DNA from 2 places in the Delftia sp. WY8 genome. Region 2 is predicted to be linked to the other one. Evidence: riboswitches for the same ligand, from Rfam matches in the RefSeq annotation. Region 2 holds a riboswitch; the other holds the start of a gene.
The links. A riboswitch is a leader RNA that binds a small molecule or an ion and turns the genes downstream of it on or off. The one in region 2 is predicted to bind glycine.
Positions count from the first base shown of each region.

Region 1: it holds a riboswitch for glycine, as region 2 does, so the genes downstream of both, G4D77_RS18875 (D-amino acid dehydrogenase) here and gcvT (glycine cleavage system aminomethyltransferase GcvT) in region 2, are expected to answer to the same signal.

Region 1 is NZ_CP049795.1:4,079,377-4,083,792, forward strand. It holds gene G4D77_RS18870 (FIST signal transduction protein) at 1-1,052, shown strand, start outside; gene G4D77_RS18875 (D-amino acid dehydrogenase) at 1,076-2,407, opposite strand; glycine riboswitch at 2,501-2,611, opposite strand; gene G4D77_RS18880 (invasin domain 3-containing protein) at 3,000-4,416, shown strand, end outside.
Region 2 is NZ_CP049795.1:6,263,810-6,268,225, reverse strand. It holds gene G4D77_RS28625 (LysR family transcriptional regulator) at 1-207, shown strand, start outside; gene G4D77_RS28620 (fatty acid--CoA ligase) at 223-1,827, opposite strand; glycine riboswitch at 1,997-2,108, shown strand; glycine riboswitch at 2,124-2,242, shown strand; gene gcvT (glycine cleavage system aminomethyltransferase GcvT) at 2,301-3,434, shown strand; gene gcvH (glycine cleavage system protein GcvH) at 3,568-3,942, shown strand; gene gcvP (aminomethyl-transferring glycine dehydrogenase) at 4,014-4,416, shown strand, end outside.

The sequences.
Region 1 (4,416 bases), 2.2 Mb from region 2:
GGGCCCTGCCCCATGTGGCGGACTGGGCCGGCTGCTCGGCCGGCGGCGTTCTGGCCATGTCGCATGAGTACCTGTCAGGAACCGCGCTCGCGGTGATGCTGCTGGATGTACCGGCCGCCCACTACCGCCTGTATTCGGGCCTGGCGCCCCTGCATGCGCCTGGCGGCGAGGCCGGCTTCACCGCCCATTCGGCCCTGGTCCATGCCGCAGGCGGCCAGCCCGAGCTGGCCGAGCTGCTGTACGAGCTGTCCGAGCGCACCGAGTCCGGCCTGCTGTTCGGCGGCGTGGGCGATGACGGGGAAGATGGCGTGGAGGGCGTGCAGATCGCCTGCCGCACCGAGGATCTGCATGCGCAGCATGCGGACGCGCGCGGCATTTTTCGTGGCGGCTTTTCAGGCGTGGCCTTCGGTGCCGGCGTGCCCTGCATCACGGGCATGGCCCAGGGCTGCGTGCCGCTGGGCGAGGGGCTGGAGATCACCGAGGCGCGCGGCGCCCTGGTCACCGGGCTCAATGGCGATCCGGCCTTGCAGCGCCTGCTGCAACTGCTGGGCGTGGAGCTGGAAGGCAGCGACTGGCAGCCCGCGCTGACCACGGTCCGCACCACGCTGGCGGCCATTGCGCCGCCGGGCCGGGGCCTGGCCCACGGCGTGCTGACCGAAGAGGCCCAGGTGCTGACCCTGGTTGGCCTGGACCCGCTGCGCCAGGGCGTGGCCCTGTCATCGGCCGTGGAGGCCGGGCATTCGGTGATCTTCTGCCGCCGCCAGGCCCAGGTCGCGCGCCAGGAACTGCTGCAACTGGGCGCTGCGCTGCGCGATGCGGCGGAGCCCGAGGAGGCGGCGCCCGAAGGCGAGGCACAGCCCCGCATCCGTGGCGCCATCTACATCAGTTGCCGGGGCCGCGGCGGCGGCCTGTTCGGCGGCCCCGATGCCGAACTGCGCACCCTGCGCCACGCACTGGGCGATGTGCCATTGATCGGCTTCGTTGCCGAAGCCGAGATCATGGACGCCCGCCTGCACCGCTTCGCCGGGGTGTTGACGGTGTTCACTGCCTAGGCGTCGTACACGCCGTCCGCACCTCAGACCGCGCGCGGGCGCACCGTGCCTGCGCTGCGATCCGGGTCCATGGCTGCGGCCCCCAGGAAATCGAAATCCACGGCCGGCCGCCTGCCGCTGACCAGGTCGGCCAGCGCCATGCCGGAGCCGCAGGCATGGGTCCAGCCCAGCGTGCCGTGGCCGGTGTTCAGGAACAGGTTGGCGATGGGCGAGCGTCCGATCAGCGGCACATTGCTGGGCGTGGCGGGGCGCAGGCCGCTCCAGAACTGGGCGCGCCCGGTATCGCCGGCGCCGGGGAACAGCTGCTGCACGCGCCGCACGATGGCCTCGCAGCGCACGGGGTCCAGGTTGCGGTCGTAGCCGTTGAACTCGGCCGTGCCCGCAATGCGCAGGCGGTCGCCTTGCGCGCCCGTGTAGCGCGAGAACACCAGCTTGAACTCGTCGTCCGTGAGGCTGACCTGGTAGGCCTTGGCGGGGTCCAGCACCGGCAGGGTCACGGAGTAGCCCTTGGCCGGGTAGATGGGCAGGTGCAACCCCAGCGGCTGGGCCAGCAGCGGGCTGAACGAGCCCATGGCCAGCACATAGGCGTCGCCCTGGATGCGTTCGTAGCGGCCATCGGCATTGGTCACCTCCACATGGTCGATATGGCGGCTGGCGCCCGCGCCCGTGGTGCGCAGCGCCGTCACGTGGTGGCTCTGGCGGAACTGCACGCCCGTGGCGGCGGCGATGCGCGCCAGCTCGCGTGTGAAGAGGTTGGCGTCGCCTGATTCATCCTCGGCCGTATAGGTGGCGCCCGCTATCTGCCCGCGCACATGGGCCAGGGCCGGCTCCAGGCGCACGGCTTCGTCGGCATCGATCAGGCGGCGGTCGCAGCCCAGGGCCTGCATCTGCTCGGTGGGCTTGAGCGCGCCCTCGAACTCGCGGGCGTTCGTGTAGAAGTGCAGGATGCCCTGCATGCGCTGCTCGTACTGGATGCCGGTGTCCGACCGCAGCTGCTGCAGGGCCTCGCGGCTGTAGGTGCCCAGGCGAACGATCTGCCGGATGTTGTGGCGCGTGCGCGCGGGCGTGCAGTTGCGCAGGAAGGACAGGCCCCAGAGCCACTGGCGCATGTCGGCGCGCAGGCGGAACAGCAGGGGGGCATCCTGCCGGCCCAGCCAGCCCAGCAGCTTCAGCGGTGCGCCGGGGTTGGCCCAGGGCTCGGCATGGCTGACCGAGATCTGCCCGCCGTTGGCGAAGCTGGTTTCGGCGCCGGGCGCGGCCTGGCGGTCGATGACGGTCACTTCATGACCGAGGGATTGCAGATAGTAGGCCGACGTGGTGCCGATCAGGCCGGCTCCGAGAACGATGACGCGCATGACGATGCCCTTTCAAAGGCATGTGCCGGGTCACGCGAAAGCTGGCCGCTATGGTCTGGATAGCAGGCAGCCGGCGTCCGTCGTGACGCAGCTGCCGCTCCCCCTGTCCTTGGTACCTGAGAGATTCACCGCCGTCCATGGGAACGGGGCTTGCTCCTTCGGTGCGCCGCACATTGCGTGCGGCGGCTCTCCAGACGGCATGTTGTGTTTGCAGTACGGAACCTGAGCGTGTATGGGAGTTTGCGCCTTCGGTGAGGCTCGGCACCGTGGCGCCCGCCTGCTCTCCTGCAGGGGCGATTCTATGGGGCTTGCGCAGCCAGCTCCAGTCGTATTGGGGATACCACCAGTTACCTGTATGTGGTGTGGCTGATTCAGGGTATTCCCTAGATCGCTCAAGCGCCTCCCTCGTAGCGCTGGTACGAGTCTCCGGTTTCATGTAAAAAAACTATTGAAATAGAAAAAAACATGATTTAGCCTATCGATATGTGCAGTGGTTTGTCAGTGCTTGTTCTGGTCGATTGGACCTGCATGGGTTAACCATGGGTTGTATATATGTCTGATAGGCGACTTACCGTTGCACAGGTGCGGGTCCATGGAAACTGGTCCATCACTGAAAAAATACAAGCACGGTGAATATGGTTTGTCGAGGGAGGAATGTTTTGCGTCGCAAACCCGACTGAAGGTGTGTCCGCTCAATGGGCAGTGGAGCAGCGCGCAAGCGTTGATGGAAATCCGCCTTTTTTTGATTGACGCGCAGGATCTGCGCGAAAAATTTTGCTTCCAAACTCACCGGCTGCAAGGTGAGTTGTGGGCTCGTGATTCAAATAGAACTATTCGAGGTACGGCGATGCAAATGCGCTGGGTACAACTGATGGCCATTGCCATTGGGAAAATCATTTTCCTGTCATATCTCCTTGAGAAAACGGGGAATATCATGCATGCTCTCAATCGCCTGCCTGGTTCGGCATTTTTTCGCAAGTGGCGTGCAGCGAAGTGCCTTTTCTCTTTGCTGCTGCTTTCATGCGCGGGTATCTCATCCACGGCACTGGCGGCGACCATCGTCTTCACGGTCACCGACAACAGCGACGCTCCCAATGCCAATGCAACGACACCAACCACCTGTGTCAGCACGCTGGGGGGCACCTTTGCTGGCGCATGTACGCTGCGAGCGGCCATTCAGGCAGCCAACTACACGCTGCAAACGCTGGATCCGAGTGCCGATGTTTCCATCGTCTTTGCGCCGACACTGACCACGTCGGTACGAACCATACAGAGCGGGACATCCAAGGATGCGGCGGGAAACCTCCATCCGTATGTCGACAATCAGACGGTTTACGTGCGCTGTGCCAATACATTCTCCAGCGGAGTCCAGTCCGGCGCCGTGACGGGGGCCACCAATGCCTGTGGTCAAAGCCAGATGATCAGCGGCGGCGATACGGGCACCACCACTGGTGCCGGTGGTGCCTGGTACTGGCTCAAAGGCACCGTGCCAGCCGGCACGGGCTCGTTGACCATCGATTTCGGGGGAGTCATACAAGTCCAGAACTGGGCGGACTCCCCCTGGGAAACTTTTTATCTTGGTGGGAAGAACATCACGCTCACCAATTCGCCCAACATGACCTGTGGCGAAGCGGTATTCGTCGTTGGCTCCCCGGCGAACAATATCACCATTGATCGCGTCGGCTTGGTGAATGTGGCGCCAACCCCTGCGGGAGAGGGGACGCCGTTCAACTGCGAGCTGTACGCGGAGATTCATCAAGGCGCACAAAACGTATTCTTTACCAATAGCACGATCAATTCCGCGATATGGAATGGAAATTACGGCAATAACAAGGGCTCGGCTATTTCCGTTGCCGCAAGCAACGGTGCAGGCACAGTTTCCAACATTGTTGTCGATAATTTCACGGTAACGAATCTGCCCAACCCTATCGGGGGAATGCAGCTCGAGCAGTTCTTCCAGGTCATGTCGAACATGACCGTCAACGGATTGACGATCAAAGATTCGAATA
Region 2 (4,416 bases):
ACCGACCTCGTGCTGACCGTGGGCAGCCGCGCCATCGGTGACCTGCGCCGCCACAAAACGCTGCGCCGTTTCGCTCCGCCGCTGGAGCTGCCCCGGTTTGCCTACCAGCAGGCCTGGCATGTGCGCAAGCAGGGGGATGCCATGCATCGGTGGCTGCGCAACTCGATGGCGCAGTGCTGCACTGCGCAGGGGCAAACACAGAAGTAAGCGCAGGCCGCAGCCTCAGGCTGCCACCACCACCCTCAGCAACTGCTTCTGTATCTTCCCGCTGGCCGTCTTGGGCAGGGCCTCGCGGAAGTGGTAGCGGCGCGGGCGCTTGTAGGCAGCCAGGCGGTCGCCGTGGACCAGGAAGGCGTCCAGCGCCTCGGCCGTGGGTGTGGCGCCCGGCTTGGCAACCACGTGGGCGGCGACGATCTGGCCCCAGCGCTCGTCGGCCTCGCCGATGACGGCGACCTCGAGCACGTCGGCGTGTTCGACCAGCGCGTCTTCCACCTCACGCGGATAGACGTTCTCGGCACCCGAATTGATCATGTAGTCGATGCGGTCGCGGATCCAGAGATAGCCGTCGTCGTCGATGTGGCCCAGGTCGCCCGTGTGGTACCAGCCGTGCGCCAGGGCGCGGGTGTTGGCGTCGGGGCGGTTGAGGTAGCCGGCCATCATGCAGGGGCCGCGCACGAGGATTTCGCCCACCTCGCCGGGCAGGCAGGCCTCGGCCGGGTCGGTGGGGGCGTTGTCTTCGCGCAAGCGGGCCACGATGAGGTCATGGCCCATGGAGGGCAGCCCGGCCGAGCCCGCGTGCGAGAGTTGCTCGCGCGGCAGCAGGACGGACATGCAGGGCCCCATCTCGGTGGTGCCGTAGACCTGGACCAGGTCGCTTCCGACCTTGCGCGTCCATTCGCGGATCAGGTGCGGCGCCATGGAGGCGCCGCCGTACTCCACCAGCCTCAGCGCGGGCGCCTGCTCAGGCGAGGCGATGGGTTCGGCCAGCAGCATGGTGATCATGGTGGGCGCCGCGAAGAAGAAGCTCACGCGCTCTTCGCGGATCAGGCGCCAGGCCTCGGCCACGTCGAAGCGGCGCAGCAGCACCTGGGTGGCGCCGGCCTGCAGGCGCGGCAGAAAGCTGGTGTGCAGCTCGGCCGTGTGGTTGAGCGGCGCCATGGCCAGGCCCACGTCGTCGCGCGTGAACTGCATGGTCTGGTGCATGAGGGCGTTGTGCGCCAGCTTGCTGCGGTGCGTATGCAGCACGCCCTTGGGCCGGCCCGTGGTGCCGCTGGTGTACATGAGGATGCAGGGGTCGCTCTCGCGCACATGGGCCTGGGGCGGCGCGCTGCTGCGGCCCCTGGCCAGGGCGGACAGGCGCTGCGTGGCCCAGACCGGCAGCGGGTCGGCCGGGGCATCGTCGGCAAAGATCCAGTGCTCGATGCCTGCGCCAGTGCCGCCGCCTTCGGCCTTGAGCAGGGCCTGGGCGCGTGCGGCCACCTCGCCGCCCTCGTGCTCGAAGACCAGGGCGCGCGCTGCGCCGTCCTTGAGGATGAAGGCCAGCTCCTGCGCCGCCAGCCGGTAGTTGATGGGGTTGAAGATGGCGCCCAGGCGCGCGGCCGCCAGCATGGTGAAGACAAAGGCCGGCGTGTTGTAGAGAAAGGCCGCGACCACGTCGCCATGGCCTATGCCCAGCTCGGCCAGGCCGTGGGCGTGGCGGTTGACTTCGGCATCGAGCTGGGCGTAGGTCCAGGCGCGGCGCTCGCCGCCCTCCCATGCGACCAGGGCTTCCTTGTTCGGCAGGTAACGTGCCGGCCAGGCCAATGTGTCTCCCAGCGTCTGCTGCATGTGCGCTTCTTCCTTCTCGCTCACGAGATTTCATATATCGATGCACCTCAATGTAGGAGATTTTTTAGACAGTTATGCAATTTGCAAATGCATCCATGCAGGCAAGCGCATGGAGTTGCAGTCGGCCCGCGGAAATCCCGAAGCCGCGCGGACGCTGGCCGCAGCTAGAATGCGCCGGTCAGGAGAGAGTGCCCGCCCGGCCGCAACGGTCGCAGGCAGCGGCACCGCCGAAGGCGCAGGGTTCGCCCCGAACGCTCAGGCAAAAGGACTGGCACCGCCTGCCGCCACGGCCGCAGGCGTTCCTAGCTGGAGAGAGATGCAGGGCACGGCGGTGTGCCCCATCCACCGAAGGAGCAAGCCCCACGCATGGAAGGTGCGGGTGAATCTCTCAGGTAAAGCGGACAGCAGGGCAGCACATCCCGGAGGACCGGGATGGCGTTATGCCTTGTTCCTTGCCTGAAAGAGAGCCCTCCTTGTCCGCTGCCTCCACCACCGATCTGCTCAGGACCCCGCTGTTCGACCTGCACCAGGAACTGGGCGCGCGCATGGTGCCGTTTGCCGGCTACTCCATGCCCGTGCAATACCCGCAGGGGCTGATGGCCGAGCACCTGCACACCCGCGAGGCGGCAGGCCTGTTCGATGTCTCGCACATGGGCCAGATCAGCCTGCGCGGCCCGGATGCCGGCGCGGCGCTGGAATCGCTGCTGCCCATGGACGTGCTGGGCCTGGGCGAACACCGCCAGCGCTACGGCCTGCTGCTCAACGACGCGGGCGGCATTCTGGACGACCTGATGTTCGTGCGCCGCGAGGACGACCTGTTCCTGATCGTCAACGGCGCCTGCAAGCACGAAGACCTGGCGCACATCCAGGCCCGCATCGGCCAGCGCTGTGAAATCGAGCCCCAGTTCGACCGGGGCCTGCTGGCGCTGCAGGGCCCGCAGGCCGCAGCCGCCATGGAGCGCCTGCTGCCCGACACGGCCGGCCTGGTGTTCATGACAGGCGGCCACTTCGACTGGGAAGGCGCCGAGCTGTACATCACGCGCAGCGGCTACACCGGCGAGGACGGCTTCGAGATCTCCCTGCCCCCCAGCCACGCCGAGGCCTTTGCCCGTGCCCTGCTGGCCCAGCCCGAAGTCAGGCCCGTGGGCCTGGGCGCGCGCAATTCGCTGCGCCTGGAAGCCGGCCTGTGCCTGTACGGCAACGATCTGGACACGACCACCACCCCGGCCGAGGCCGCCCTGAACTGGGCCGTGCAGAAGGTCCGCCGCATCGGGGGCGAGCGCGAAGGCGGCTTTCCCGGCGCAGCCACCGTGCTGGCCCAGCTGCAGTCGCCCGAGCTGCTCACGCGCAAGCGCGTGGGCCTGGTGGCCCTGGAGCGCGTGCCCGTGCGCGAAGGCACGGAACTGCTGGATGCCAGCGGCCGCAAGGTCGGCCAGGTCACCAGCGGCCTGCTGTCGCCCACGCTGAACCAGCCCGTGGCCCTGGCGTACGTGGAGCCGGGCAGCGCCGCCGTCGGCACCACGCTGCAGGCCATGGTGCGCGGCAAGGCCGTGCCCATGCAGGTGCAGGCCACGCCCTTCGTGGCGCCCCGCTATCACCGCGGTTGAGGACAGCCTGCGCGCTTGGCGTGGATGGAGTTCGGCGGATTCGTTTTTCCTGCCATCGCATGCCGCTACAGTGCGCACTGACCTTTCTCAAACCGCCTTTCACAGGTTTTTTCAGTTTCTATCGGAGCAAGCCATGAGCATCCAGTATTCCAAGGACCACGAGTGGATCAACGCCGCCAACCCTGACGCGGCCATCGTCGGCATCACCCTCCACGCGCAGGACGCGCTGGGCGACGTGGTGTTCGTCGACCTGCCCGCCGTGGGCACCAGCTTCAACCAGGGCGATGTGGCCGGCGTGGTCGAGTCCGTCAAGGCCGCCGCCGATGTCTACATGCCCGTCAGCGGCGAGATCGTCGAAGTCAACGAGGCCCTGCGCGACGACCCCTCCCTGGCCAACAGCGACCCGCTGGGCGAAGGCTGGTTCTTCAAGGTCAAGCTCAGCGACGCAGGCCAGCTGGCCGCGCTGCTTGACGAAGCCGCCTACACGGCCTTTGCCCAGAGCAACTGACGCCACTTTCCGGCCAGGACGGGCGCCAGGGCCCGCCCTGGCGCTTTTCAGCTTTTGAGACAGGTCCCTCCATGCTGATGTCCTCCACCCAGCCCCTTGCCGCCCTCGAGAACGCCACCGAATTCGTGGCCCGCCATATCGGCATCGCGCCCGAAGACGAGGCCCACATGCTCAGCGCCATCGGCGCGGCATCGCGCGATGCGCTGATCGACGCCATCGTCCCGCCCTCCATCCGGCGCCACCAGCCCATGGCGCTGCCGCCAGCGGCCACCGAGGCCCAGGCGCTGGCCGAACTCAAGGCGCTGGCAGGCCGCAACCAGCTGCTCAAAAGCTTCATCGGCCAGGGCTACTACGGCACGCACACGCCCGGCGTCATCCTGCGCAACATTCTGGAGAACCCCGCCTGGTACACGGCCTACACGCCCTACCAGGCCGAGATCTCGCAAGGCCGCATGGAGGCCCTGGTCAACTTCC